Regions from separate parts of the Sporomusa aerivorans genome, predicted to be linked through region 2. Evidence: riboswitches for the same ligand, from Rfam matches in the RefSeq annotation. Region 2 holds a riboswitch; the other holds the start of a gene.
What was found. A riboswitch is a leader RNA that binds a small molecule or an ion and turns the genes downstream of it on or off. The one in region 2 is predicted to bind molybdenum cofactor.

Region 1 (3,808 bases), 870 kb from region 2:
ATTTTCTCCAGACGGCCTAAAAGCTCCATATCGCCAAATAGTGCGGTGTCACCTGCGAAATAAACTGTCTTGCCATAGAAATTGACAATGAAACCGGCCGCATGGCCGCCGGGAACGCCCGCGCCGTGATAAGCCGGCGTTAGCCGCACATAGCCGAAATCAAAGGTTCGTTTTCCTCCCAGATGCATACTTATGTTGACGCAATTCTGTTCTCCCACCAAGCCTGCCAACTCGGCGGTTGCTATGACTGTTGCGCCGGTGCGCTTGGCGATCGCTACAGTATCGCCAAGGTGATCCCCGTGCCCGTGGCTGACAAGGATGTAGTTGCATTCAACTTCGTCAGCCTTGGCAGTTGCCAGGGGATTGCCGGTTAAAAACGGGTCAAACAGCAAAGTGGCAGTGCCGTTAGTCAGAGAAAAACATGCATGGCCATAAAAGGTTAAAGTAGTCATAGTGATACACCTCCAAAAAGAATCAATTGAATTTAATATAGTATTTTTCCGATTAACCATAAAAAAATCCTGCCTGGTCAGGAAAAAAGTAAAGTATAATGATTTGCCAGGAAGGTTAATCGGTAAAAATGGAGAATTTTTAAAAATATCAATCATTTCTACCGGCAAAAGGGGCGACTGAAAATGATCCCGATATTATCTGTAGTAGGACGTTCAAATAGCGGCAAAACCACATATCTGGAGAAACTAATTACCGAGCTTAAAAAGCGTGGTTATAAAATAGCGGTAATAAAACACCATCACAGCGATTTTGAATTTGATAGGCCGGGAAAAGATACCTGGCGGCACGCGCAGGCCGGAGCCGAGGTCGTTTATCTGGCATCCCCGCATAAAGTGGCTATGATTAGAAAGACTGACCAGGAACTGCCTCTTGACCAGATTGTTAGCAGCATTGACAATGTAGATATAATAATTACAGAAGGCTATAAAGCGGAAAACAAACCCAAGATAGAAGTGTTTCGCCAGGCGGCAGGGCATTTGCCGCTTGGTTCTAAGCCTGAGCTTTTAGCGGTGGTGGCAGATACCGCGCTTTATGAAGGTGTGCCTCACTATGCGCTTGATGATGTAGCCGCTATGGCAGATTTTTTAGAACATAAAGTGCTAAATAACGCTAATTTAAAGGACTGATTATTTATGCATGACGGACATAACCGGCAAATAAACTATCTGCGGGTTTCGGTAACTGACCTATGCAATTTTCGCTGTGTTTATTGTATGCCCGAACAAGGCGTGAAATTGTTAAAGCATGATGAAATTCTCTCCTACGAAGAATTTCTGCGGGTAATTAGTATTGTCGGCCAACAGGGAGTAAGCCGGGTCCGGCTTACCGGCGGCGAACCGCTGGTCCGGCGTGGTATTGTGGAATTTATTCGCAATATTGCCGGATTAAAGCTGATAACTGATCTGTCTATGACAACAAATGGCAGTTTATTGGCCGGAATGGCTGTCCAACTCAAAGAGGCGGGTTTAACCAGAGTAAATATTAGTTTAGATACAATTAACCCAAAACAATTTTGCAGCATTACCCGAGGCGGCAATCTTAACGATACGCTCCAAGGGATTGAAGCCGCTTTGCAGGCAGGGTTAACACCTGTCAAGCTTAATGTTGTGCTTACTAATATAGTAACTGAGCAAGATATTGCCTATTTCGTCGATTTGGTACATCGCGAGCCGGTTTCGGTTCGCTTTATTGAATATATGCCGATAGGTGAAAATCAGGTCGGCCGTGGGCCAAGTATCGATGAGATTAAAACAACAATTAACTCTTTCGGCCGGGGAAGTCTGAAGCCTACACTTGATATTCGCGGTAATGGACCGGCTAAATACTTCTATTTGCCGCAGGCTAAAGGATCATTCGGGTTTATAACGCCAATTTCCGAGCACTTCTGTAGCGTTTGCAACCGTATCCGTCTGACTGCCGATGGCAAGTTTAAGCCCTGTTTATTATCCAACCAGGAGATTGATATTAAGGCGGCACTTAGGAGCGGTGCAACCGATGACGAGATTGCCCGATTGTTTTACAATACAATTGCGGAAAAACCTCAGGGACATACATTGGCAAGTTCTGACAGCCAAACAACATTTTTTCGCAAAATGTCGCAAATTGGCGGATGACTTTTTGAAATTTTCACTCCCTTTTTTTAAAAAAAGAGAAGGAATATTTGACATCTAGGAGAATATGTATTACTAAGATGAGTTCCGAGTCAGTGTTTCCGTAACGGAAGTATTGACCAAAGGGCATGGAGAGTAATTTTCATGCCTGCCTTACGCAAAGGAAGTCTGTGTGCAGACTTTCTTTTTTTGTTTTTCTAAACATAATTAAGGAGGAGATTTTTGTGTTTTACCGTGTTAACATGGCCACTCTGGCAGTAACCAAAGAAGCGGGCGAACAGTACAAAGGCTTGGCTGGGCGGGCACTTACCTCCCGCATAGTAAAAACCGAAGTGGATGCCAATGCCCATGCACTTGGCAGGCTCAACAAACTAGTTCTTGCACCGGGCTTTCTAACCGGCACTTTTGCCCCCAACGCCGGCCGGATGTCTTTTGGCGCCAAGAGCCCGCTGACCGGAACTATCAAGGAAAGTAATGTAGGCGGTTTTATCGGCCATAAGCTGGGCCGTTGCGGCGTAACGGCCATTATTGTTGAAGATACAGCATCAGACGATAAAATGTACACAATAGTAGTTACAAAAGACGGGATAAAATTAGAGGAATGCCCCGAACTGAAAGGACTTAACATTTACGATGCTTCTGCCAAACTGCAGCAAAAATACGGCGCTAAAGCCGGTATCGCCACTATCGGTACTGCCGGCGAGAACAAAATGGCTTCCGCCTGTATCGGAGCAACCGACCAGGATGGAGAACCTACCCGTCAGGCCGGCCGCGGCGGTCTGGGGGCAGTCATGGGCAGCAAAGGCTTAAAAGCGATTGTCGTTGATGATGCCGGTGCAGCCAATATACCTTTTGTTAACGAAGAGGCATTCCGGGCCGGCGCGAAGAAACTGGCAAAAGCCCTTACTACCCATGCTGTTACCGGTCAAGGCCTGCCGACCTATGGCACCAACGTACTTGTCAATATATTAAACGAAGCCGGTGGTTTACCGACCAGAAACTTTACAGAGGGACGTTTTGAAGGCGCTAATGATATTAGCGGCGAAACTATGTATGAGACCATCAAAGCCAGGGGTGCCAATCCGACTCACGCCTGCTCGCCCGGTTGCATCATCCGCTGTTCACAAACCTATAAAGATAAAGACGGAAAAATGATTACCGGCGGCCTGGAGTATGAAACCTGCTGGGGTTTTGGCGCTGATCTCGGTATCAACAATCTGGACGATATTGCTTATATGAACCGGCTGTGCGACGATTATGGCGTAGACACCATTGAGATGGCTGTAACTCTGGGTGTGGCCATGGAAGCCGGTGTAGCAAAGTTCGGTGACAGTAAAGCGGCAATTGAACTGATTCATGAGATGGGCAAAGCAACGCCGCTTGGACGCATTTTAGGCGCTGGCGCGACTGTTACCGGTAAAGTGTATGGTGTAAGCCGTGTCCCGGCAGTCAAAGGACAGGGTATTCCGGCTTATGATCCTCGCGCCGTTAAAGGCGTGGGTGTGACCTATGCAACAACTACGATGGGGGCTGACCATACTGCCGGCTATGTTGTAGCTACTAATATTCTTGGTATCAGTGGCAAAACAGATCCTTTGGCAGCTGAGGGTCAAGTAGATCTGTCCCGTAATTTCCAAATAGCCACTTCCTTTATCGATGCTACCGGTCTCTGCCTGTTTGTAGCT
Region 2 (3,808 bases):
ACACTTGTGGGACACTTTATGCTTTAGTTGTAGATAGCGTACTGCTTCATTTTCCGGTATAAGGTATTACGCGACACCCCCATGGACTTGGCCGTCAAACTGACATTGCCCCGGTGACTGGATAGCAGAGCCACAATTTCCTGGCGTTCGTTTTCCGCCAGGTAAACCCGGCGCTGTTCCCGCCTGCAGACAGATTCCGGCCGCGTATCATCCGGACTGTTTGCAACTATGCCTGCTACACTCGCCGGTTGCCGGTTACAGATATCCTGCGGCAAATTTGCCAGCGTTATAAGCTGACCTTCTGTCAGGCTCACAATCCGCTCCACTACATTCTGCAGTTCACGTACATTACCCGGCCAGCTATAGCGTACAAGCCGTTCAATGACTTCCGGACTAACGACAAGTCTCCGGGACTGTTTATCTAACTTTTCCAGAAAATGATTAAACAAGGGGACAATATCTTCCGGGCGTTCCCTTAAAGGCGGTATGGTAATGGAGATAACATCCAGCCGGTAATACAGATCTTTACGGAACGTTCCTTTTTCCACTTCTTTCATTAAGTGCTTATTTGTAGCGCAAATGACACGCACATCAATGGGAATTACTTTATCACATCCGATTCTGTTTACCTTTCGTTCCTGTAATACCCGTAATAAGGCGACCTGTTGTTCTAGCGGCATATCGCCAATTTCATCCAAAAACAGGGTTCCGCCGCAGGCCAGTTCGAATTTTCCCGGCTTGCCGCCACGTTTGGCGCCGGTGAAGGCACCATCGCCGTAGCCAAACAGTTCACTGCCAATCAGTTCCCGCGGTATAGCCCCGCAGTTAACGGCAATAAAGGGACCGGCGCGCCGGTCACTGCGATTATGAATAGCCTGGGCAAAAATCTCTTTGCCAGTGCCGCTTTCCCCCTGGAGCAAAACATTCGCCATCGTTGTCGCAGCCAGCGAGGCTATCCGGATAGCTTCCAATATAGCCTTGCTTTCACCGATAATGTCACTAAACTGCAGTGTCCCATAATGCCCGATAAAGCGGTTAACTAAGCTCTGAATCTGTTTTATCGGCCGCAGGATAATAACACCGCCGGTAACAAAGCCTTGTTCATCGGTAACCGGTTCCCCTGAGGCCAGGCAATGACTAAGCCCCTGACCGGTATCAAGCATAATTTCCACATCAAGACAGGATTCTTTACATTTCAGCATTCTGCGAATAAAGGTTTGTTTCGTCCCCAAGATGCTCTCCACCTGAACCCCCGGCTTGACTTCCGGTTTACCCAAATCAGCATCAAGTATCTTTTGGGCGACAGGATTTAGTTCGCTGATAACACCGTTATTATCAACCAGAATCACACCATCGGACATTGTGTTAAATATATTTGTCAGGCGGTGATTAATTACTTTTAGTTCATTATTCTTTTTGCGGATGCCTAGTTGAGCCATAATCGCCTCAGCAGCTGCAACAACCATTCCCAGCGTATGCAGATGCGCGGCCGTAGATTCCCCGGAAACATCGAGAATCCCCAGAAGATTTCCCTGCGCATCGAGAATGGGGGCGGCGGAACAAGTCAGACAGTGGTGTTTGCGGCAATAGTGTTCCGAACCTGATACCTGTATGGGCCTCTTTATTACCAGAGCTGTACCAATGGCGTTGGTGCCAGCCTCTTCCTCACTCCAGCTTGCCCCCTGAAAAAAACTGACTGTTATCGGGTTAAGCAAAGTGTCTTTGTCTCCCAATATCTCCATAATATATCCGCGTACATCTGTCAGGCAAACTACAAAACCGGAACCGGTTACAATCTTATACAGGTTTTCCATAAAAGGCTTAGCAATTCTGATAAGTTCCTGATTCTGCCGCAACATAACCTGAAGGCTAGTGTATTCGAGCTGAAGATGTATGCGATTATCAGTCGGGCTCACCTTGGCCTCACGGCATCGTATCCATGATTCCAATATATCTCGTCTAACGGCATACTTATAGTTTTTATCCTTATTTTTTAGCGGTGACGTAAACCTTAGCCATCCGGCCAGCGTGCCATCAAAATTATTCTCAGCATACATAGTCACAAAAAAAACACCTGCCTGTCTTAAATTTACTCAACAAGGTGCGACTGTGAAAAAATAACATACGCGCGAAAAAGATCTAAAGAGCGAGGCCGATGTAGCCCTTATCCAGGCAAAAGTTATACTTTACTTTCTATCAGGATAAAGAAAAAACAGGACACGCCAGAAGGATGAGCGCCCTGTCTCCATCATGCACTGACTCCTTTCCGCAGCGGGAGGTCGTCCGGTTTCCCGGAAAACCCATCGATCTGATGGTCATAGTTTCCATTAGACCCTCAGATTTGGAGTTACTGAATATTCTATTTATTGTTTTATATATATTCGTTACTTAGTCGTAAAATCCTGCATTTTCCAAATACCTTTCCATATTTTTGTAATTAATTTAAATTACTTTTTTCCTTAGTAAGCCAAACAAAAAAAGCTTTCTATTTCTGCAAATTAGAAAGCTTTCTGAAAACAAGCCACCGTCCGAAATTAATCAGCCCTGTCGCCAATATTAAGTTTTTTGGTAAGTACTGCCGGAATGGCTGTTTTATACAATACGTAGGCAATAATACTACCGCCTACTGTGCTGACCATAAAAGGAACAATAAAGAAGAACCCTCCGGCTGATGAGCCAATAAAATATTTAGCTATAGGATAGGCCAGTAATGCGCCGAAAATGCCGGTTCCAACGACTTCACCAATAATGGCGCCCCAGATGCTATGCGTTCTTTGATACATCATGCCAGCCAGAGCCGCCCCTACCATACTTCCGGGAAAGGCCAGAACGGAGCCAGTGCCCAAAATATTACGCAGTAAAGCAATGCCGAATGCGGCTGAAACGGAATATCGCGTGCCTAAAAGTACAGCCAGCAGGATGTTAATTACATGCTGTAACGGAAAGCACTTAGCGACACCCACCGGAATATAAACCAAATGCGCCGATAATACGCCAACAGCCATAAAGATAGCGGTATACGCCAGTTTCCTAATTTGCATATTGTCCAAACTTCCTTTCCGGGAATTTGCTTATCCTCTTTTTTCTAAAGCGTTACTATGCCCATACGCAATGACAGCTAAAAGTTACCTGTCCCTGCTGTCTGTATTCTCTTTGTTACAACATCTTCCTGCATTGATTTTAGCATTAATTGCTAAAAATGCCTTTTTGGCCTCACGCCGGGCGCATCTAACTGTTTTCCCCTCGTCATCACACAGAAAGGGAACCTTACCGGAAAAAATTATTTGACTGGGGTAGACACTTCGGTGCCCGGCGACTAAATAACTGATTAAACAACTCACCGCAGTATACGGCAGCACTTCACCGCCAAAAAGCTCGGCACTCATAATCACAGCCGCTACCGGAGTATTTACAGCTCCAGCCAGTAAAGCCGCCATACCAATGGCGGAATAAACGGACACATCGAGGCTTCCTAAAATCTGCCCGAACAAATTGCCGGTTGCCGCCCCGACAACAATAACGGGAGTGATAATGCCCCCTGTTCCACCGCAGCCAAGCGTTATGCCGGTTGTTACTGTTTTCCAGAAAAAAGCAGTCGCGGCTAAGTTTTGGCCGTTGATACCGGCCTCAAATAATTCCAAGCCTAAGCCCAGATACAGCGGACTAATAAAATAACCTACCAAGCTCAGCAATATACCGCCAATAATGGTATTTATATATTGAGGTAAACGCCAGCAGACAAACAGCTCTTGCCACCATTGAATACTCTTTATAAAAAGCACAGCCACTGAACCACAAACTAGTCCGA

Region 1: another riboswitch for molybdenum cofactor. It lies ahead of SATMO3_RS14770 (aldehyde ferredoxin oxidoreductase family protein); the one in region 2 lies ahead of SATMO3_RS10365 (sigma-54-dependent Fis family transcriptional regulator).

Annotation. Positions count from the first base shown of each region.
Region 1 is NZ_CP156926.1:3,130,517-3,134,324, forward strand. It holds gene SATMO3_RS14755 (metal-dependent hydrolase) at 1-452, opposite strand, end outside; gene mobB (molybdopterin-guanine dinucleotide biosynthesis protein B) at 636-1,139, shown strand; gene moaA (GTP 3',8-cyclase MoaA) at 1,146-2,126, shown strand; molybdenum cofactor riboswitch at 2,197-2,305, shown strand; gene SATMO3_RS14770 (aldehyde ferredoxin oxidoreductase family protein) at 2,348-3,808, shown strand, end outside.
Region 2 is NZ_CP156926.1:2,261,828-2,265,635, reverse strand. It holds gene SATMO3_RS10365 (sigma-54-dependent Fis family transcriptional regulator) at 24-2,057, opposite strand; molybdenum cofactor riboswitch at 2,244-2,359, opposite strand; gene thiW (energy coupling factor transporter S component ThiW) at 2,535-3,041, opposite strand; gene SATMO3_RS10355 (chloride channel protein) at 3,126-3,808, opposite strand, start outside.